3 regions of the Paraburkholderia sp. RL17-373-BIF-A genome follow, and region 2 is predicted to be linked to each of the others. Evidence: riboswitches for the same ligand, from Rfam matches in the RefSeq annotation. Region 2 holds a riboswitch; each other region holds the start of a gene.
What was found. A riboswitch is a leader RNA that binds a small molecule or an ion and turns the genes downstream of it on or off. The one in region 2 is predicted to bind cobalamin.

Region 1 (7,274 bases), on a different contig from region 2:
ATGACGCAGCCGCCGTTGTCGCAAGCCATCCGGGCGCTCGAAGAGACGCTCGGCGTCGAATTGTTCGCGCGCACCAAGCGTTCGGTCGAACTCACGTCGGTCGGCGCCGATCTGTTGCCCGAGGTGCAGCGTCTGTTGGCGAGCGCCGAGGGCCTGCGGCCGCTCGCGCAGAGCCTCGCGCGCGGCGAGGCGGGCGTGTTGTCGCTGGCTTTCGTTTCCACCGCGGACTACGGCCTGCTGCCGCTGTTGCTGCGCGATTTCGGCGCGCGCCATCCGCGTGTGCGGCTGGAATTGACCGAAGCCACCAGCGACGTGCAGGTGGACGAACTGGTGGCCGGGCGCATCGACGCGGGTCTCGTGATCGCGCCGCTGCCGCCCCGCCACGCCACCCAGCTCTCGTGGCTGCCGATCGCGCGCGAGCCGCTGGTGATCGCCATGTCGACGGACATGGCAGCGCGCGTGGCCAGCGTCAGCGGCGACGATGCCGACCCGCGCGCCGAATGGCTGGACACGCCGATCAGCCTGCGCGACGTCGCCGATGCACCGCTCGTGGTCTTCCCAAGACGTCTGGCGCCAGGCTTTTATGACATCATTATGGATTGCTACGGCGTGGCGGGCCTCGCGCCCCGGGTCGGCCAGGAAGCGATCCAGATGCAAACGATCGTAAGCCTCGTGTCGGCCGGCATGGGTGTCGCACTGGTGCCGCAATCGTTGCGTAATCTGCGCCGCACCGGCGTCGTGTACCGGCCGCTTTCCGAGTCGGTGCCCGCGATCGAGACGGGCCTCGTCTGGCGGACCGCGGAGGTGAGCCCGGTGCTGGCGGGCTTCATCGACATCGTGCGGGCGCATGCGTCGACCGTCGAGGCGCAGCCATCCACCGCGCCGCGCATTTAGACGCGTCCTCGCGAACGCATTGCCGGCCGGACCGTCCAATGCATGCACCGCAAGGTGCGGGCAGTGCCGCCCACCCAAACCTGCTTCTGAACCTGAACTGCCCATAACAACACGATGCTCATTCACCCCAATTTCGACCCCGTTGCCATTCATCTGGGGCCGCTCGCAGTGCGCTGGTATGGACTGATGTACCTCGTCGCGTTCATCGCGGCGATCGTCGTCGGCCGGCTGCGGTTGCGTTTGCCTTACGTCGCCGCGCAAGGCTGGACCGCCAAAGATATCGACGACATGCTGTTTTACGGCGTGCTGGGCACGATTCTCGGCGGCCGGCTCGGCTACGTGCTGTTCTACAAGGCGAGCTTTTATTTCGCGCATCCGCTCGACATCTTCAAGGTGTGGGAAGGCGGCATGTCGTTTCACGGCGGCTTTCTCGGCGTGACGTTTGCCATGGTGCTGTTCGCGTACCAGCGCAAACGCTCGTGGCTGCAAGTTACCGACTTCGTCGCGCCGATGGTGCCCACCGGCCTCGCGGCAGGGCGCCTCGGCAACTTCATCAATGGCGAGTTGTGGGGCCGCGTGACCGATCCGTCGGCGCCGTGGGCCATGCTGTTTCCGGGCGCCGCGCCCGACGACGCCGCGTGGCTCACCGCGCATCCGCAATTGGCCGCGCAATGGCATCTGAACGAAGTGTTCGCGCAATATCACATGCTGCCGCGCCATCCGTCGGAGCTGTATGAAATCGCGCTGGAAGGCGTCGCGCTGTTCTTCGTGCTGTTCTTCTTCTCGCGCAAACCGAAGCCGATGGGCGCGATTTCCGCCGTGTTTCTGATCGGCTACGGCCTCGCGCGCTTCACGGTCGAATTCGCGCGTGAGCCGGACGATTTCCTCGGTCTGCTGGCCATGGGGCTTTCCATGGGCCAATGGCTGTCGCTGCCGATGATCCTCGCCGGTATCGCCATGCTGGTGTGGTCTTATCGCCGCGCGCGTCGTGAACCGGCGCAGGCGGTCAGTGCGAGTTGATCTGACTGACCGCTACGTTTTATCGTAGCCAATGAGAAAAAGCCACGGCATGCCGTGGCTTTTTCTCTTACTGCGTCAAAGCACCGCTGCGACCAGTAAAGCGCGTTACTTCATCTGCACCGAGCCCGACACATTCACAGTCACCGTCGACGTGCCGCCTTCGATCGGCACCGGCGCCGAAGCCTTCGCGTCGGCGCCCATGGCGCGTGCGCTCATCATCATCATCGGACGCGGCATCACGCCGTTGTGGCCGAGGTTGACCTCGCGAATCGAATAACCGCTGTAGCCGAACGCCTGCGCGGATGAAGCGGCCTGCTCGCGGAACGACTTGATCGCTTCGCCGGTGAGCTTCTGCTCGGCCGCGCGCTGCGCTTCAGGCGAGAGCGAGAACTGCACGTTGCCGACCTGCATGATCGATGCCATTTGACCCGCGAGTTTCGACACCGCGGCGAAGTCGTGCGATTCGAGCACGATCTCCGTGCGGCCGCGCCATGCGGAAATGCGCCCGTCACGGTCGGTGGACGGATAGATCGCGAACGAACCCGTGCGTGCCGTTACGCCGTTCACACCCTTGGCCTTTTGCAGCGCCGAATCGGCGCGCTGGTTCAGCGTTGCCGTGAGCGCCGACGGATCGCTCGCTTCCTGCTCGTAGAACAGCGTGATATCGACGACGTCTTGCGGCACTTCCGCGCTGGCCTGCGCGTTGAGCGACAGCACGCCGGCCGGCTGATATTGCATGACGCCTTGCGCGCGTGCGACGGCCGGCGTCAGTGCGAGCGCGGCAGGCGCGGCGCAGACGAGAGCGAAAGCGAGTGCACGTGCGGTGTTTTTCGTCATTGTTGGACTCCTTGCTTGAACAGGTTGTGCACGATCGGGGCAAGCGCCGCGCAATGGCACGGCGTTTGCGAGTCCCGTTTTTGAGTCCGTTAGGCGCTTGTAACCTGAGCTTGGTTCCCCGGTTTGACGTTGCTTTAACGTTTGCGTGTGCATGAATACGCGTCGCGCATCCATCAGGCATGCAAGCTCAAGCGAGCCGCTTGGTAATGAAGCGCCATTCGGCTTCGGTCACCGGCGTGATCGACAGGCGGTTGCCTTTGGCGAGCACGCGCATGTCCTTGAGTTCGTCATGCTCGCGCAGCGCGGCGAGCGGAATCAGCGGGATCTTCTTCTTGAACACCACATCGACGAGCACCCAGCGCGGCGTTTCCTGCGACGACTTCGCGTCGTAATAGGGACTCTTCTTATCGAACTGCGTGGGGTCCGGATACGCGGTGGACGATACCTCGGCGATACCCGCGATGCCGGGCTCGGGACAGCTCGAGTGATAGAACAGCACACCGTCGCCGACCTGCATCATGTCGCGCATGAAATTGCGCGCCTGATAGTTGCGCACGCCGGTCCACGGCAACGTGCGATGCGGTGCGTTGGCGAGATGATCGATGCTTGCTTCGTCCGGTTCGGACTTCATTAGCCAGTAGCGCATGAATCGAATTGAACGTTAAGGGGTTGAAGATGCGGAGAAAATCGGCGTACAAAAAACAGCGCCCAAAGAAAAACGGCACCGAACCGAAGTCCGATGCCGTTCTAAATAAGGTCCCCGCCTTAGCCGCTAGGCCGGCATCCTGAACCGGGGGTTCAGAATTGGTCGCAGTTAGCAACACTTCGGGTACATCAGACAGAGTGACGCGCACACCCGTGCTACAAATTTCCGCAACCGTGCACATGGCATTGGTTCAAGGAATATATGACCTTGGCGAACCAGGCAGGGAAGCTAAACCGATGAAGCTGAACTACCGATTGAACTCAAACGTTTGCTGAATCTTGCACGTCTTGTGCTCACGCACTCCGTTTGAATCCGCCGCCGATCTCAGGACCGGCAGCACGATAACACACGACACTTACTGCATGCTGTACTGCTCAATCACAGTACCTAACTGTTCGTTCATTTGATGCATTGTACGCCGGATTTCTTCAGCGGGAAATGCTTCTCCGTGTCTCACGCTCGATTGCAGTCTAAGCAGTTCCGATGCCAGCGACAGCGCAGCCATGACAGCAATGCGGTCCGTGCCGCGCACGTTGCTGTTATTGCGGATCTTCGACATTTCGGCGTCGACGCGTGCGACCGCTTCGAGCAGCGCCGCTTCCGTTTCCGGCGAGCAGGCGAGGCGATAGGGCACGCCGAGAATCGATACTTCGATCTGCTTGGTGGTCATGCATTTTCTCCGTGGCGGGTCACGTCGCTCTCAGCTTCGACTTCATGCTGAGCCGGCTCGAGCAGATCGAGCTGGTTGTCCGGCTCGCTGTTCGCGCGGGCACGCGGCAGCTTCTCGAGAATCGCATTCAGGCGCACCTGTGCGTCGTCGATCTTCGCCGATAGCGCGTCGCGTTCCGCCTGCAGCGCGTTACGTTCCTCGCGCAGCATCGCAAGTTCCGTGCGCGTGGCTTCGACTTCGGCGCGCGATTGGGCGAGCTGCTCTTCGAGCGCGAGTCGCGCTTCATTGTGGCGTTGGCTGATCGCAATCAGCTTGCCGATATTCTGTGAAAGTGTTTCGAGTTCGGTGAGCATGTGCTGCGTCCTCTAAAGACATCGCATTTTAGCGCGGAATGTCGCAGGTTCCGACAATTGTCTCGTTTCGAGACGTAACAACATCGCTTTGTGCAGGCTTTTATCGACCATATGATGAAAAAGTACTCACGCGTCGGACAATAGCCTGCACTTAACAGAACAGACGGCCCACGGTCCCGGCATTATTGACGGACCCCGAGGCCGCTCCTAAACTTGCCGCACTCTGGTGCCCGCGTGCGCTTTTCAACGGCGCGCGCAGTTAAACGGGAAGCAGGGCGCGCCGTTCACGTGAACGCGTCAACCTGCGCTGCCCCCGCAACGGTAAGCGACCGCATTCGTCATGCAAGTCGATTCTGATCGCGTGTTGGAAGTTCAACTCGCGAGTGTGCCACTGCGCGTCACGCGTGGGAAGGCGGAATCGATGTGTCGCCAGCCCGGATACCGGCCAGAGGGAGAGGCACGTCACGCGCGAAAATGTTAAATACGCGGGCGCCTCGTTACGCATCGGCCTGCGGGGAAGCGGGCCGCGCACGCTATCCACAGGACTTTCATCCCATGCTGTCCCCCTTCGCCCGCGCGGCGTTGCTCGCCTTCGCGGGCCTGCCGATCGTCGTGCCTGCGCAAGCTGCTCCTTCATCTTCTTCTTCGTCCTCGGCGGCGGATTCATCGGCCGCCGTGCCGTCTTCGGCGGTGCTGTCGCCCGTGGTGGTGACCGCGGAGCGCGGGCCGCAAGCACTCGCCGATGCGATCCCGCAGACGTCGCTGTTCGATCAGCAGGATATCGCCGACACCACCGCGACCGATTTGCCCGGCCTCCTGCAACTCGCGCCCGGCGCGCAAATCTCGCGTACAGGTGGCCCTGGTTCGACGACCAGCCTCTATTTGCGCGGCGCGTCGTCGACGCAATCGCTGCTGCTGATCGACGGCGTGCGGGTCGATTCGGTGAGCCTGGGTGCGCCGCAACTCGCGCAGATTCCGCTCGACCAGATCGATCACGTCGAGGTGGTGAACGGCAACGTGTCGGCGTTGTACGGCTCGGGCGCGATTGGCGGCGTGGTGCAGGTATTCACGAAAGAGGGCGGTGACCACCCGCCGCGTTTCAATTTTTCGCTGGGCTACGGCAGCTATCACACGCAGACGCAGCAGGCAGGCGTGAACGGCGCATTGGATAAAGACGGCAAGACGACCTTCAGCATTTCGCTCGCGCGGTCGAAGGACGACGGCTTCTCGTCGCTCAATCCACGTGAGGCGCCCAACGCCAATCCGAATGCGAACGGCTATCTGAACGAGAGCATCTCGGCTTCGCTGCGCCACAAGTTCAACGACAAATGGGATGCCGGCGCCAGCTACTTCCAGTCGAACGGCAACAACAGCTACGACAATGCGTACGGCGTGCCGACCGATCTGAACAACCTGTACAGCAAAGTGCGCCAGGTCTCGGTGTTCGCGAACGGCAGGCTGACCGACTGGTGGACGACGCACTTCATCGTCGCCGAAGGTGACGACCGCAGCGTGTCGAATACCAACGGCGTGTACAACGGCCGCTTCGATACCGACAATCGCCAGTACACATGGCAGAACGATTTCGCGCTGGCCGCGCAGCAGAAGTTGCAGGTCGGCTATGAGCATCTCGATCAGAGCCTCGATTCGGATACGTTCGCGGCGCCCGACCGGCATGTGGATTCGGGTTTCGTCGGCTATACGGGGCGCTTCGGGCGCAACCAGATTCAGGCCAACGTGCGGCGCGACCAGTATTCCGATTTCGGCGGAGCGAACAGTTACTATCTCGGCTATGGCTTCGACATCACCGGCCATTGGAAGGTGACCGCAAGCTATTCGGATTCGTTTCGCGCGCCGAGCTTCGACGATCTGTACTATCCGTTCAGCGGCAATCCGTTGATCCAACCGGAGCGCAGCCATTCGATCGAAGCCGCGCTGCAGTACGCATCGAATGCGCTCGGCGTGATGCGCCTGACCGCATTCCAGACGCGCTACGCGAATCTGATTAACTATGAGCAGGTGACGCCCGGTATCTATCTGGCACAGAACGTCGGCCATGCAAAGGTGCAGGGGCTCGAAGGATCGTGGAGCGGCCATGTCGGCAAGACGGACGTGCGCGCGTCGGTGACGCTGCAAAATCCCGTCGACCTCGACAACGATGCCGACCTCGTGCGGCGTGCGCGGCGCTTCGGGGCGCTGACGGTGAACCGCAGCATCGCCGCGTGGCGCGTCGGCGGCGAGTGGATCGTGAGCGGCCCGAGCAATGACAGCAGCGGCAAGCTGGGCGGCTATGGCGTGGTGAATCTGTCGGCGCGCTACAACATCACGAAAGCATGGTACGTGGCCGCGCAAATCCAGAATCTGTTGGACAAGGACTATGAAACGGCCTACTCGTATAACTCGCCGCGGCGCGGTGCGTATCTCACGGTTGGTTGGCAGCAGCAGTGAGCGAGTCGCTTCGCTAAGGTCGTGCGGATGAGCCGACACATGAGCCGACACGCGAGTTCGATGCCCGCGACACTGCGCGTGATGAGCGCGAAGCGCGCGGCCGCGATCTGGCTTGCGCTCGCCGTGATCGCGCTGGCGGTGTTGATGGCGTCGCTTGCGTTGGGCAGCGTGTCGCTTGCGCCGATGCGCGTGCTGGCGGCGCTGATGCCGTCGCATGCGTCGTCTGTCGGTTCGTCTGACTTAGCCGCCGAGATCGTCCGCACGCTGCGCCTGCCGCGCGCAGTGGCCGGTTTCGCCTGCGGCGCGTTGCTCGCGCTGGCCGGCGCGTTGCTGCAAGTGCTGCTGC
Region 2 (7,274 bases):
TGTCTTCCGGCCAACGGTTTTCGAACACGCAGTCGGTAAGCGGCATGCGGCTCGCCCAGCGTTCGGTTTCCAGCATCGGCTCGCTATAAAACTGGTCGACGTGGCCCAGACACAGAATCGCCACGGGCCGCGCGCCCTCGGGCATGTGCAGCAGTTGGCGAACCACGTCGACGTCGAACAGCGACACCCAGCCCATGCCGAGACCCTCGGCGCGCGCGGCCAGCCACATGTTCTGGATCGCGCACGCCACCGACGCGAGGTCCATCTCCGGCAAGGTACGGCGCCCGAAGATGTGGCGCTCGCGGCCGTCCATCAGCGCCATCACCAGCAGCTCGCCGCAGTCCAGCATGCCTTCCACTTTCAGCTTCATGAACTCTTCGCGGCGTTTGCCGAGCGCGTCGGCGGTGGCGAGGCGTTCGTTCTCCACCGTGTCATGCAAAGCGGTCCGAAGCGCAGGATCGGTGATTCGCGCGATTCGCCACGGCTGCATGAAGCCGACGCTCGGCGCGTGATGAGCCGCGTCGAGCAGGCGCTGCAGCACGGCGGGGTCGACCGGGTCGCGCACGAAATGGCGCATGTCGCGGCGTTCGTAAATCGCGCGGTAGACGGCGTCGCGCTCGGAATCGTTAAAAGGCTTCGCCATGGAACAGGGCGGCCGTGAAGGCCGGGTTGGAGGGCCAATAAGCGTGCATGTAAGTCGCCACGATCGAGCCGGCGCGATAGACGGCCTCGCCCGGCGCGTCGCCCTGCGGCCGGGTAGCTGAACGCAGCGGCGTAAGCGAGGTGTTCAGCTTCGAGTAATGAAACGTATGGCCCGTCATCGGCCCGTGCAGGCTGTCGATCTGCTGCATGCCGAGCGCGGTGAAGCGCGTTTGCATCGTCGCGTGGCCGGGCAGCAGGCCGAGCATCGGTGTGGTCACGCCGTGCGTGTCGGTGAGTTGGTCGAGCAGATAGAGCATGCCGCCGCATTCGGCGACGAGCGGCTTGCCGGAGCTCGCGTGCGCGTGAATGCTTGCGCCGCTGCGGGTGTTGCCGGCCAGCGTGGCGGCGTGCAGTTCAGGGTAGCCGCCGGGAAGATACAAAGCGTCGGCGTGTTCCGGCAGTGCTTCGTCGGCGAGCGGCGAGAAGAAGGCGACTTGCGCGCCGAGTGCTTCCAGCAGCGCGATGTTGGCCGGATAGATGAACGAGAACGCGGCGTCGCGCGCAATCGCAATCGTCTTGCCTTCCAGCAGGCGCGGCAGGACGTCCGATAAGGGCGCGCCGAATTCGACAGGCGGTGGCAGTTCGGCGAGCGCGGTGCGGCCTAGAGTGTCAGCGGCACGATCCAGGCGCGCGTCGAGATCGTCGATTTCGTCCGCCTGATGCAAGCCGAGGTGACGATCGGGCAGCGCGATTTCATCGCTGGCGGCAATGTGTCCGCACCAACGCAACTCCGGCGGCAACGCTTCTTCGAGCATCTGCGCATGCCGCGCGGAGCCGACGCGATTGGCGAGCACGCCGTAAAACGGCACCTGCGGCCGGAATTGCGCGAGACCGAAGGCGACCGCGCCGAAGGTCTGCGCCATCGCCTTCGCCGAAATCACCGCGAGCACCGGCACGCCGAACGTGGTGGCGAGATCGGCGCTGCTCGGCGTGCCGTCGAACAGACCCATCACGCCTTCGATCAGGATCAGATCGGCTTCGGCGGCCGCTTGCGCGAGCAGCGTGCGGCAGGCGGCTTCGCCCACCATCCATAGATCGAGTGAGAGCACGGGCGCGCCGCTCGCGCGCGCCAGAATCATCGGATCGAGAAAGTCCGGTCCGGTCTTGAAGACGCGCACGCGTCGCCCCAGCCGCCGATGGTAGCGCGCGAGACCCGCCGTGATCGTGGTCTTGCCTTGGCCCGACGCGGGCGCGCTGATGAACAGGGCGGGGCACGCGGCCATCGCTCAGAACTCCACGCCGCGCTGCGCTTTCACGCCTTGCTCGCGATACGGATGCTTGACGATGCGCATTTCGGTGACGAGATCGGCGGCTTCGATCAACGCGTCCGGCGCGTGGCGGCCGGTCACCACCACATGCAGCATGGGCGCGCGCGCGGTCAGCACCGCGAGGACTTCGTCGAGCGGCAGGTATTCGTACTTGAGCACCGTGTTCAACTCGTCGAGGATCACCATCTGGTAATCGCCGCTCTCGATCATGCGGCGCGCTTCGTTCCAGCCTTTGCGGGCGGTCGCGATGTCGGCGTCGCGGTTCTGCGTGTTCCAGGTGTAGCCGTCGCCCATCGTGACGAAATCGCAGTTGGCGATTGCGCCGAGAAAGTCGCGCTCCGACGTGTGCAGCGCGCCCTTGATGAACTGCACGACGCCGAGGCGCATGCCGTGGCCGAGCACGCGCACGGCCATGCCGAATGCGGCGGTGGTTTTGCCTTTGCCGGTGCCGGTGTTGACGATCAGCAGGCCTTTTTCGACGGTGGCGTTGGCCTGTTTTTTCTCGTGGCCTTCGCGGCGACGCTCGGTCATGCGTTGATGCGATTCGGGATCGGTCTTCATGGCAGGTCCTGTTACTGAGTGTCGTTGTTCGGGTGTTCACTATCGGCGTGCGCGGCGCTCGAAGCAATCGCCACGGTGACGCCGGCATGGACGGTTTTGCGCACGACGAGGCGGGCTCGATCCGCATTGAGCGCGCCGGGTTCGCCGAGCCCGGCAGTCGCGCCGAGCAGCGCACACGGCTCGCAAACACCGTCCACGCCGAGATGCTCGCGCACCGCCGCCGAAGGCTCCGCCACGGGCATCGACGCGATCTGATCAAGGCTGAAGAATGTCAGCGGCAGCGCATGACGTGCGCAAAATTCGAGCAGGCCCGTTTCGTGGGCTTTGGTATCGAGCGAGGCCACGCTGCGGATTTCGTCGAACGAATGCGCGCCGAGCGCGGCGCGCACCGCGGCTTCGATCTGCGCAGCCGGGCTGTGCAAACGGCAACCGATGCCGACGCTCAGCGTTTTCATTGCGTATCCGTTCCGTCTGCGGGCGGCGTTGCAGCGTCGGCCTGCGCCGCCGCGCGCTCCAAGGCTAGCGACGCCACACCGCCGATCACCACGATCGCCGGCGAGCCGAGCCCGGCGCGCGCGACGGTGTCGGCGAATTCGTCGAGCCGCGCGAGCGCATGGCGTTGCTCGGGACGCGTGGCCGATTCGATCGCCGCGCACGGCGTGTCGGCGCTCATGCCGGCCGCGAGCAACGCGCCGACGATATCGTTGAGCCGCCGCATGCCCATGTAGATCACGAGCGTCATGCGGGTGGCCGCGAGCGCGGCCCAGTCCGGCTCGCCGCTGCCCGCGCCGTGTCCGGTGACGAACACCACGCCCTGCGCGTGATCGCGATGCGTGACGGGAATGCCGATCGCCGCGGGCGCCGCGATTCCCGCAGTAATGCCGTTGATGACTTCCACCTCGATGCCCGCCGCGTGCAGTGCCTGCTGTTCTTCGCCGCCACGGCCGAATACGAACGGATCGCCGCCTTTCAAACGCGCGACGCTGCGCCCGGCCCGCACATGTTCGAGCAACTGCGCGACGATGCCGTCCTGCGGCGTGGATGGATGGCCGCCGCGTTTGCCGACGTAGACGACGAGCGCGTCGGCGCGCGCGAACTGCAGCACCTCGGGATTCACCAGATCGTCGACCAGCACCACGTCGGCCTGCGCCAATGCACGGGTGGCCTTGATGGTCATGAGTTCGACGTCGCCGGGGCCGGCGCCGATCAGCCAGGCGCGGGTCATCGCGGCGTGCATGGCGAGCGCCATGTCGTGACAAGCGGAAAGGGGTAAAGCGCGGACGGTCGCCAGGCGGCGGACTTTGGGGTCATGCGGTACGACGGATTCAGGCACGGCGCAATGTGTGGCGCGTAGCGATTCCAGCCGGAATCCGCATACGTGGACACACTATGTCGTGCTTCAGCGCCTTCACATCCGTCCCTCGCGGATTCCGGCTGCCGGCGGCGCGATGTTGCCCTGAGGTTCGCCGCCTCCGCGTCTGGCCGGTATCCGGGCTGGCGGCCTCATGCGCTTTGCCTTCCCGTCCACATTCGCTGGAATGTGCTGGACAGTGGCATCGAAAAAACGCATGCGCGGCGCAAGACAACTCAAGATTGCGCCGCAGGTCGCTTACCGTTGCGGGGACAGCACAGGTTGAGCGCATGGAGCGCCGCCTGTTTCCCGTTTAACTGCACACGCGAATGCATGTGCGGGCACCAAACGCGCGCATACGATAGCACATGGCGCCCCGCCCGATAAGCGCTTGCGGCTTGCGGTTCCTTGACGGCACCGGGCCGCGGGCCTACACTCGCACGCACTTTGGTGCTCGTATGCGCGCTCGTGCGCATGCAGTTAAACGGGAAACAGGGTGCCCACCTGCCATGGATCGGGTCAACCTGTGCTGCCCCCGCAACGGTAAGCGAAATGTGGTGCTAAGTTCAGTTCATTAGCGCCGCGGAGCCGGCTTCGATGTCCACGCGCAAGGCCGCGTCGGCATATCACCACTGGGCGAGAAATCACTCGCCCGGGAAGGGGAAGCGGCGCTTTCGCCAGCCCGGATACCGGCCAGAATACGAAGGACGAACGCCGCGGGGATGCGGCGCTGCGTTCATGACCTCATTCCCGCTTTCTGTTTTTCTGTTGTCGCGGCAACGCCGTCGTTCGTCCCCGTGTTTTGTTATCGTCGTGGCTGGCCGGGCCTGTGCCTCGTTTTGCCCGGCGTAGGCAGATGGCCATACAGACACAGCGGCGTGCGCGTGCAACTCCTACGGATGGACCTCACGATGCAAACTCAAATGCGCAAGATCCCCGTCACCATCGTCACGGGCTTTCTCGGCAGCGGCAAGACCACGCTGCTGCGGCATATTCTTCAGCATGCGGGCGGCAAGCGCATCGCGGTGATCGTCAACGAGTTCGGCGAACTCGGCATCGACGGGGAAATCCTCAAGGGTTGCGGCATAGGTTGCGATGAAAACGGTGTCGAAACCGAAGGCCAACTGTATGAACTCGCGAACGGCTGCTTGTGCTGCACCGTGCAGGAAGAGTTTTTTCCGGTGATGGAAAAGCTCGTGGAACGCCGCGATCAGATCGATCACGTGCTGATCGAGACGTCGGGTCTCGCGTTGCCGAAGCCGCTGGTGCAGGCCTTCAACTGGCCGCAGATCAAGAACAGTTTCACCGTCGATGCCGTGGTCACCGTGGTGGACGGCCCGGCCGCCGCGAGCGGTCAGTTTGCCGACAACCCCGTCGCCGTGGATGCGCAACGCAAGGCCGATCCGAATCTCGATCACGAGTCGCCGTTGCACGAACTGTTTGAAGATCAGTTGTCCGCGGCCGATCTGGTGATTCTGAACAAGACGGATTTGCTCGACGACGCGCAGCAAAGCGCGGTTGAAGTGTTGCTCCGCGAGGAGATTCCGCCGCAAGTGAAGATCGTGCGCGCGCACATGGGGCAACTCGATCTGCACACGTTGCTGGGCCTCGAAGCGGCCTCGGAAGACACGATCCACTTGCGCCACGATCACCACGGTTCCGCCGACGACGCCGACCACCATCATGACGAATTCGACTCGGTGGTCGTGCAGGCGAATGTGTCGTCGCGCGAAGCGGTGATCGCTGCGTTGCAGCGTCTGGTCGAAACGAACACGATTTACCGCGTCAAAGGTTTCGCGGCGCTGCCGGGCGCGGCGATGCGTCTCGTGATCCAGGGCGTGGGCCGGCGCTTCGACAGCTATTTCGATCGACGCTGGCAGGCCGGCGAAAGCGGCCCGAGCCGCTTCGTGCTGATCGGCGAGGATCTCGATCAGGCCGCGTTGCAGCGCGCGTTCGACGCGGCGCTCGGCGTGCCGTCGAGCGCCGAAACGCAACAGGCGTAAGCGCTCATGCATCTGCTGCGTACCACGCCCGGCGGTTTTGTCGACGATACGCAAGGCGTGATCCGTATCGATCAGCAGCCCGCGGATATCGTGGTGCTCAGCTCCGCCGATACCACGCTGTCGCTGCTGGCGAGCGTTTTTCCGCGCCTGGGTGAGGGCTTCCCGAGCGTGCGGCTCGCGAACGTCACGTATTTGCGGCAATCGGCGTCGGTCGATTTCTATGTCGAAGACGTCTTGCAGCATGCACGCGTGGTGGTGGTCGATCACCTCGGCGGCGAGGCGTATTGGCCTTACGGCATCGAGCAGGTGGTGGCGCTCGCCGAGCGCAAGCAGCAGACGCTCGCGATGTTTTCCGGCGATCTGCAGGAAGATCCGAACCTGCTCGCGCGCAGCACCGCGAGCGCCGATCTGTGCCATCAGCTGTGGCGCTATCTGCGTGAAGGCGGCCCACAAAATGCCGAGGCGTTCCTGCGCTGTATCGCGCACCGTGTCTGCGGGTGGGGACGCGAACCGGCGCCGCCGCGCGCGTTGCCCGCCGCGACGCTCTACCATCCCGAGCGTGACACGCCGACGGTTGCCGATTGGCAGGCGCGCTGGCGGCGGGACGCGCCGGTCGCGGCGATCCTGTTCTACAAGGCGCATCTGCAGGCGGCCAATACGGCCGTGTTCGATGCGCTGATCGACGCGCTCGAATCGCAAGGTCTGAATCCGCTGCCGATCGCGATTACTTCGCTGAAAGATGCGATGAGCCGAGACGTCGTGCAGTCGCTGTGCGCGCAGCACGAGGTCGCGTTGGTGCTGAACACGACCGCCTTCGCCGCGTCCGCGATCGACGACCCCGAGCCACTTGCGCTCGCCGGCGACGCTCCGGTGTTCCAGGTGATCCTGAGCGGCGGCAATCGCGAGGATTGGGTCAAGGACAATCAAGGCCTCAATTCGCGCGATATCGCCATGCATATCGCGCTTCCGGAAGTGGATGGCCGCATCATCACGCGCGCGATCAGTTTCAAGGGACTCGCGTACCGTTGTCCTCACACTCAGGTCGACGTGGTGCGTTATCAGCCTGACGCCGAACGAGTGGGCTTTCTCGCTGAACTGAGCCGGCGCTGGTGCCGTCTGCGTTCATTCGATAACGCGGACAAGAAACTCGCGCTGATCCTCGCCAACTATCCGATGAGCGAAGGGCGCATCGGCAATGGCGTGGGCCTCGATACGCCCGCCTCGGTGGTCGGCATTCTGTCGATGCTGCGCGCCGAGGGCTATCGTCTCACCGACTTGCCCGCGAACGGCGACGCGTTGTTGAAGAAGCTCACCGAAGGCGTGACCAACGATCCGGTCGTGCGCGATCTGCGTCCCGCGCTGCAAAGCCTCGCGCTCGACGACTATCTC
Region 3 (7,274 bases), on a different contig from region 2:
ACCCAGCGATATTCTGTCCAGTCAGCGCAGAAAAAAACTCGCACGAGGCGGGCCAAGGCAGCCATGCTTGGAACGCGCAGATACGACGGGGGTTGCTGAGGGAGCTGGATAGTCCTCAGGGACAAGTGACTTTGCAGACAGAAAGGGGGAACCGGATTCGCCCGGAAGGTTCACGCGATATGGTTGCGGGTACTAGCGCTGTCGCGCGGACATTTCTGTGGGTCGCTGCTCAAGGACTTCAATCCAAGTGCGTGCCGGGTGTAACGCGTCCCTTGCTGACGTGATGAAAGAAAGTCCAGTTGAGCCACGGCTAGGCGGCAATGTGGTCAAGTACTCTCCACGACAAACTGCCGGTTCAGCATCCTCTCGCCATCTGGTTGAAAGTATTCATTTGGGCGCAGTGTCGCGCGCGCAAAGTTATCAACAGAAATTGTTCGCAAGCCTGTGGATAACCACCCCACAACCGCCCCAACTCCTTGACGCAGAACCCTTCTTGACCACTGCGCGCAAAGCACGGAGAGCGAAGTGCGAGAGCAAGACGCGGAGCGCAACCACCAAACCTGTTGCGCTCACCAAATCCAAAGCATCAAACCGACTTCACCGCCGACCTTCCCCCCACCCGCATAAACGCACTCCGCTCAACCAGCGCCCCAAACAGCAGCCCGATCGTCGCCCACATAATCGCCTGCATGCCCAGCGCCGCGACGCGGAATTTCCACAGCAGCACCGCCGGGAAAGCCTCCGGCACTTCGTTGATCGTGGGCATCGACAACTGCACCGCGGCGATGATCACGATGAACACCGCCGCCCCCACAATCGAGCCGTTCCACGCGCCAAGCTTCATAGCCGCACGGCGCCGCACCTTGAGCGAAAACACCATCGCGGCCAGCGATATCGCAATCATCAGGAAGAACAAACCCGTCCGCGTCCCAATCGTTTCAGGGTCGCCGACCGAAGGCGGGTTCGCCGGATACTTCAGATTCGGCACGACCGCCAGCGCAATGAACGCGCCAAGCGCAAGCCACGCGGACAACGCGCGCGGGCTCAATGCGCCCACTCGTCCATAGGCGTACGCGAACACCAGCGAGAACAGCCCGCCGAATGCCGCGCCGTAAGTCACCACGCCAGTCAACAGGCCGATACCCCGCTGCGTATCGCGGCTCACAATCTCGGGTTCAGCGGCCTCGCCCTTCGCGGCGTCGGCTTTTTCTTCAAACGAAATCGCCTGATTCACCTGCGGCTCGCCCACCACCCGGGCAAAGCCGAACGTGAGCAGTCCCGCGGCGATGCCTGCAAGCATCCCGCGTACCAACAATTTACCAACCATGGTCGACTCCGTTAGTGGCAGGGAAAGCCGAGCAGATGGCGGCCGTCGTGCACGAACTCATGCACGTACATGCCCGGCACCAGCGAGGTGGCGCCCTGTTCCGCACCCACGAAGTAAAGCGCGAGCAACAACAGCAAACCGCCGAACACGACCCAGGGCAACAACTCGCGCAGCGGAATCGGCGTGGGTTGAGCAACAGGCTGGTTGGCGGGATCGAAAACAGCGTCGTTCATGATGGACATCTCCTGGGGTAACGCGCCCCGATAGTCATTGCAGAGGATTGGTGCGAAGCTCAGGTCTGGCTTTCGGCTTGTGCTGCCGATTACAGTGGCGCGACCGCGCCGGGCTCTCACCGGCTTCCGCGCTTCGCAGTCCCGCTATTCTACGCGCTAAACTTCGGCACCCGGCAACGCAAAACGTACGCTTCATCCCGCTCGCGTTCGCCTTCGGGGCGCGGCTTCACAGGACATGAACAGAATGGACACTCGGCTGTTACTGATCAGCCACGCATCGACCGCCGCCCAGCGCGCAGGCCGTTTTCCCGCCGACGACCCGCTCGACGCCCGCGGCCTCGCCGAAGCCCAAGCGGCGCGTACGCGTCTGGAGATCGCGGACGACGCGGACGCTTTCGTCAGCCCGGCCGCCTGCACGCGCGAGACGGCAGCCGCCCTGGGCCTCGCGGCATCGGTCGACGCCGGTCTGGCGGATATGAACTACGGCGCATGGCAGGGGCGGCGGTTGGCCGACCTCGCTGCCAAAGCGCCGCAAGACCTCGCCGCATGGGCGCGCGATCCCGACGCCGCGCCGCACGGCGGCGAGTCGTTCAGTCAACTCGTGAAACGGGTAGGAGAATGGCTCGACGCGCTAAACGGCGCGAAGGATCGTGCACCGAATCATGCGCTCGACGTGATCGCCGTCACCCATGCGCCGGTGCTCCGGGCAGCGATCGTGCATGCGCTAGGGGCATCGCCCGCCGTGTTTCCGCGCATTGAAATCGCGCCGCTTTCGATGATCGAGTTACGGCGCTCGTCGCGCGGCTGGACATGGTGGCCGGCGTCACACTAGCCACCTTCGTGCGGCGGCTTACTTACCCGACACCACCAGACGCAGCTTGTTCGAACCGGTCGGCGTCAGCGTGATGTCGGTCCGCTTGCCCTTCGCACCCAGATAAAAGTGCTGACGTCCCGGCGAATTCTGATCGTGCGTGGCGTCCGGCAGACACGACGCGATGTCCGCTGCGACTGCTTGCAGCGCGTCGGCATTCGAACCGGCGTCGTGATGCGGCGTCCAGCTGCATTGATACGCACCGCGGCTCGCCGAACATTGCGCGTCGTCGCCGTAAGGTTGCGCGACGCCCTTGCCATCGTCCGGCGTCAATGAAGCGAGCCCGCCAGGGGCGGCCGCGACGATCCGTTTCAGTGAGGTACACGGGCTAGGCGCATCGTCGCCATATGCGCTGCCGGTCAGCAACGCGCCTAGCGATGCAGCGGCAAGCGCGGTGGCAAGTATTCGGATTCTATTCATGTCGGCGCGGTCCTTGAAGTCACTCACAGGTATTAGCGCGGTAGCACGCTTCGTGCCCATGCGCACTCACAGCCCAGTACCAAACAAAGCCGCCAGCCCCTGCGCCGAAGCAAAAATCCCCTTGGCATCGTGCCCGACACCATCGATCACATACGTCCGGTGCTTCGCCAATCCTTCCGGATGCCGCAACGCCATATAGCGCGCATAAGCCAGCCCGCGCCCGAGCCGGTGTTCCCCTTGCGTCAGCGCGGCGCATGAACGGTCGAGCGCCGGATGCTGCGGATCGCAATCCGCGCCGCCGAGCAGCACGGTGACGTCACGCTGCGCGTAACGCGCTTCGAGCGCTGCGGCAGAAGCCGCGTCGCCCGCATAGCCCGGCAAATCCTCGAGCCCATATTTCCAGCGATTGAACGACGGACACATCGCCCGATCGAACGCCGCGAATTCGCCGGACGCAACCGGCCGCATCGCATCGAAGTACACATACGACGAAGGATTCGCGACCACGTAGCGCAGCGCGATGCCGCCCGCCGCGAGCGGCGCCTCGTCGCGCGCCACCACCGCATAGCGCTGCACGACTTGTGCGCCGCCTGAGTGCCCCGCGATCACCACTTCGGCAAGCGACGCGAACTGCTCGCGCGAAGCAAGCGTATGCAGAATGGCGTCGAGCACATCGAACGAACTGATCGGCGCGGGACCTTCCGCGTTCTCCCCGCCCATCCAGCTCGTCCAGTCCCAATGCAACGTGGACGGCGGCACCTCGTGCGCCTCGACATCCGCCGTCGCGAGAAACTGCGGCACGATCAGCAGCGTATCGGCCGCACTGCCGCCGGCGAGCGCGCACGAACGCTGCGCGAGTTCGAAATACGTGTCGCCGTTGCGCAGGCGGCCATGAATCAGAATCACGGCGCGTTGGACTTCGCGCGTCGGCGCTAGCCAGTCGCCGTTCGAAAACACGGGCACGGTGCCGCTGCCGGCTTGCGTCGTGACGCTCAGATGCCGGCTTGCGACAACAGCGACCGGATGTTCATTCGGCGCGCGTTCGTCGTCTGTGATGAAAGGCTGGGTCATGCAATAGGCTCGTGGTTGATCAATGGGTGGCGGGCCTCGCCGCCGCGCCGCCCGACATGCGTCCGGCGCGCGTGAAGTACACCATCGCGAGCGACACGAAGCCGGCAAAAATCAGGTAGAACGCGGGCGTGAGACTGCTGCCGGTCACGCGCGTCAAGGCGGTGATGGTGAGCGGCGCCATGCCGCCGAACAGCGTCACCGCGATGTTGTACGAGAGCGCCACGCCCGCCGAACGGCTGCGCACCGGGAACAATGTCGCGAGCATGCCGGGATGCGCACCGGACATTGCGGCGAGGAACACCGTGGCGATCATCTGCGCGATGAACAGATGCCCCGGCGTCGGGTTCGTCACGACGAAGTGATACAGCGGATACACGCAGAGCATCCACGCGATCACGATCGGATAGAACAGCCTGTACGCGCCATAACGATCGGCGAGCTTGCCCGACAGCGGAAACAGAAACAGATTCAGCACGCCGGACACGAACGCGCCGAGCAACGCGGTGGAGAGCGGCAAATGCAATTGCCGTTCGACATACACCGACAGATACGAGTGCCACACATAATTGGTCGCCGCCCCGATGATGATCACGCCCATCGCGCAGATCGCCGCATCGCCGTTGTCGCGGAAGAACTGACGGATCGTGACGCGGGGCGGTTTGTCCTTGTGATCGAGCAGCCGCTCGAACTCCGGCGATTCGGCCACGCGATGCCGGATGTAGAAGCCAAACGGCCCGGCCAACGCGCCGAACAGAAACGGCAGTCGCCAGCCCCACGCCACCAGTTGCTCATGCGTGAGTTGCGTGGTCAGCAGATAGCCGACCCCGGACGACAGCAGCAACGCGAACGCCTGCGCCGACATATTGAAGCTGCCGTAAAACATCTTCTTGTGCGGCGGCGCATACTCGACCAGCATCGCCGATGCCGTCGCGAACTGTCCGCCCACGGAGAGCCCTTGCAACAGGCGCGCGAGCACCACCAGCAGCGGCGCCGCGATGCCAATGCGCGCATAGCCCGGCGTGAGACCCATCAGCAGCGTGCTGGCCGCCATCGAAATGATCAGCAGCGAAAGCGCTTTGCGGCGCCCCGCGCGGTCCGCGTAGATGCCGAGCAGAATGCCGCCGATCGGCCGCACGATGAAACCGACGGCGAACGTGGCGAGCGTCAGCATGATCGACACGAAGCCACTGCCGCCGGGAAAGAACACTTGCGCGATGATCTTCGCGAAGTAGCCGTAGATCAGAAAGTCGAACCACTCTAAGCCGTTACCGAGGACGGAGGCGAAGATCGCGCGCCGCACCATCGACGGACTCAAGGCGTTCGACGCGTCGGCTTCGGACGCGGTACCGTCGCGCTGATTGAAGGTCGCTTCGCTCATTGCTCGCATCCCGGAGTGTCGAACATCGCCGCCAGCGCGCACACCGACGTCAGCATGCGCGCGCCGTTGTGCCCCACGCCCGGCACGATATGAAAGCGCTGCTTCAAACCGTCCGGATGACGCGACTGGATATACCGGTAGTACGCCTCGGCACGCGCGACGCGTTGCGGCCCTTGCGCTTCGGCGGCGCAGGTTCTGTCGAGCGCGCTTTGCTGCGGATCGTCATCCGCGCCGCCGACGAGGTAGTCGATCCGGCGCGCCGCATAGGTCGCTTCGAGTTGCGCGGGCGTTCGGTCGTCGAGATAGGGCGGCCGGTTGTCCATGCCGTATTTCCATTGATTGAAGTCGGGACATTGCGCGGCATCGAACGGCGCGGCAATGCCTTGCGCGTTGGGCCGTTGCGCATCGAAATAGGCATACGTGGACGGACTCGCCACGACGTAACGCACGTCGATGCCCTCGCCGGTCAGCGCGGCGATGTTGCGCGCCGCGACGGCGTAGCGTTGCACGACTTGCCCGCCGCCCGAATGCCCGGCAAACACCACGTGCCGCAGATTGGGAAACAGCTTGCGATCGGCGAGACGCGCGACGATCGCGTCGAGCACCTCGTAGGAACTGATCGGCAGCGGCGCGCGCGCCGCTTCGCCGCCCATCCAGGCGTCGCCGGTCCAGCGCAGCAGATCGGCGGGCTCGTCATGCACGCGCGTGTCGAGCGTGGCGAGGAATTGCGGCGCGATCAACAGCGTGGCGTCGGGGTCCGCGTGTGCGGTATCGCGAGCACTCTGCGCGGTGCGAAAGTACACGTCCGCGTTGCGCAGCTTGCCGTGAATCACGATCACCGCGCGCGTCACTTGCGGCTGCGCGACGTTCCAATCCTTCGACAGATACAGCGGAAATTCCGCGTGCCCTTGCGGCGTGTCGATCGTGAAGCGCGTATCCGAGATCGTCGCCACCGGCTTCAGATGCGGCTCGTAAGCATGGACCGCGAGCGCGGGTTGCGCGAGCGTCGCTAGCAGGGCAGCGGCGGTTGACGCACACAGCACCCCAATACGTCGTGAAAGATTGAAAGTCATGCAGCTTGCTCCTGATCGCCGTGTACTGTCTTGAACGCGGCGCATCGTCGAATCCGTCGTTGAAAAACCGAATACTTAGAACCGGTGGCGAATACCGAGCGTCACACCGGTCTGGTTCGGACCGAATGCGGTGTCGCTCGTCAGGCCGACGGGCGTGTACTGGTCGTTAGCGTAGTGCGTGGACGCGGCATACGCGACCGTTGCGTACACATCGGTTCGCTTCGAAAGAATATAGTCCGCCCCCAGCACGCCCATCAACGAGTTCGACACGTTGTCCGCCTTGTTGCTCTGGTAGTACGCGGCGGCCGTCAGGCGGAAAGCCGGCGCGATCAGATAACGCACGCCGCCGAACCACAATGCCGACGACACCGACTTGCCCTTGGTCGGGTTAAACAAATAGTGCTCATAGCCGCCCATCAGCGTGACGTCGCCGAGCTGCTCGCGCGCCGAGGCGCTCCAGTTGCGCGACTTGGTCCACATGCCGGTCGAGTTGATCGCGCCGTTGCGGTAGTCGTAGGCCACCGCGGCGGCAAAGCTGCCCATGTCGTAATCGAGCGCGCCGCCGTAGGCCGCGCTGCTCTGAAACGAATCCGCCGAGCCGCCGAAGCTGTAATCCGCCGTCGCCGTCAAACCGCCGAAGCGGCCCACATATTTGACCGAGTTGTTCACGCGCGCCTTGAACGAAAAGCCGTCGACGGATCCGGTGGTCGGCATCCACGTGTATTGCTGGCCGAACACCATCGGGTCGTATTTGATGAGCGTGTCGTACATCGCCGTGTACTGCAAGCCCGCCGACAGTGCGCCGTAGGCATTCGAAAGTCCCACTGCGGCCGTGCGGTTGAACAGCACGCCGGCGCTCGCGTTGGTGCCGTCGTTGCCGTTGAAGCCCGCTTCGAGAATG

Region 1: it holds a riboswitch for cobalamin, as region 2 does, so the genes downstream of both, P0D80_RS44415 (TonB-dependent receptor domain-containing protein) here and cobA (uroporphyrinogen-III C-methyltransferase) in region 2, are expected to answer to the same signal.
Region 3: it holds a riboswitch for cobalamin, as region 2 does, so the genes downstream of both, P0D80_RS24755 (CbtB domain-containing protein) here and cobA (uroporphyrinogen-III C-methyltransferase) in region 2, are expected to answer to the same signal.

Annotation. Positions count from the first base shown of each region.
Region 1 is NZ_JARESO010000082.1:8,610-15,883, forward strand. It holds gene P0D80_RS44380 (LysR family transcriptional regulator) at 1-894, shown strand, start outside; gene lgt (prolipoprotein diacylglyceryl transferase) at 1,009-1,914, shown strand; gene P0D80_RS44390 (SIMPL domain-containing protein) at 2,020-2,751, opposite strand; gene P0D80_RS44395 (EVE domain-containing protein) at 2,939-3,397, opposite strand; RNA gene ssrS (6S RNA) at 3,505-3,686, opposite strand; gene P0D80_RS44405 (cell division protein ZapA) at 3,813-4,127, opposite strand; gene P0D80_RS44410 (ATPase) at 4,124-4,480, opposite strand; cobalamin riboswitch at 4,688-4,944, shown strand; gene P0D80_RS44415 (TonB-dependent receptor domain-containing protein) at 5,036-6,928, shown strand; gene P0D80_RS44420 (FecCD family ABC transporter permease) at 6,968-7,274, shown strand, end outside.
Region 2 is NZ_JARESO010000078.1:5,504-12,777, reverse strand. It holds gene bluB (5,6-dimethylbenzimidazole synthase) at 1-643, opposite strand, end outside; gene P0D80_RS43800 (cobyrinic acid a,c-diamide synthase CobB) at 627-1,925, opposite strand; gene cobO (cob(I)yrinic acid a,c-diamide adenosyltransferase) at 1,929-2,531, opposite strand; gene P0D80_RS43790 (cobalamin biosynthesis protein) at 2,543-2,986, opposite strand; gene cobA (uroporphyrinogen-III C-methyltransferase) at 2,983-3,756, opposite strand; cobalamin riboswitch at 3,995-4,246, opposite strand; cobalamin riboswitch at 4,314-4,594, shown strand; gene cobW (cobalamin biosynthesis protein CobW) at 4,794-5,885, shown strand; gene cobN (cobaltochelatase subunit CobN) at 5,892-7,274, shown strand, end outside.
Region 3 is NZ_JARESO010000020.1:158,392-165,665, reverse strand. It holds gene P0D80_RS24760 (CbtA family protein) at 587-1,327, opposite strand; gene P0D80_RS24755 (CbtB domain-containing protein) at 1,339-1,560, opposite strand; adenosylcobalamin (AdoCbl) riboswitch at 1,563-1,716, opposite strand; gene P0D80_RS24750 (histidine phosphatase family protein) at 1,805-2,392, shown strand; gene P0D80_RS24745 (hypothetical protein) at 2,411-2,851, opposite strand; gene P0D80_RS24740 (alpha/beta hydrolase) at 2,918-3,922, opposite strand; gene P0D80_RS24735 (MFS transporter) at 3,942-5,300, opposite strand; gene P0D80_RS24730 (alpha/beta hydrolase) at 5,297-6,373, opposite strand; gene P0D80_RS24725 (porin) at 6,449-7,274, opposite strand, start outside.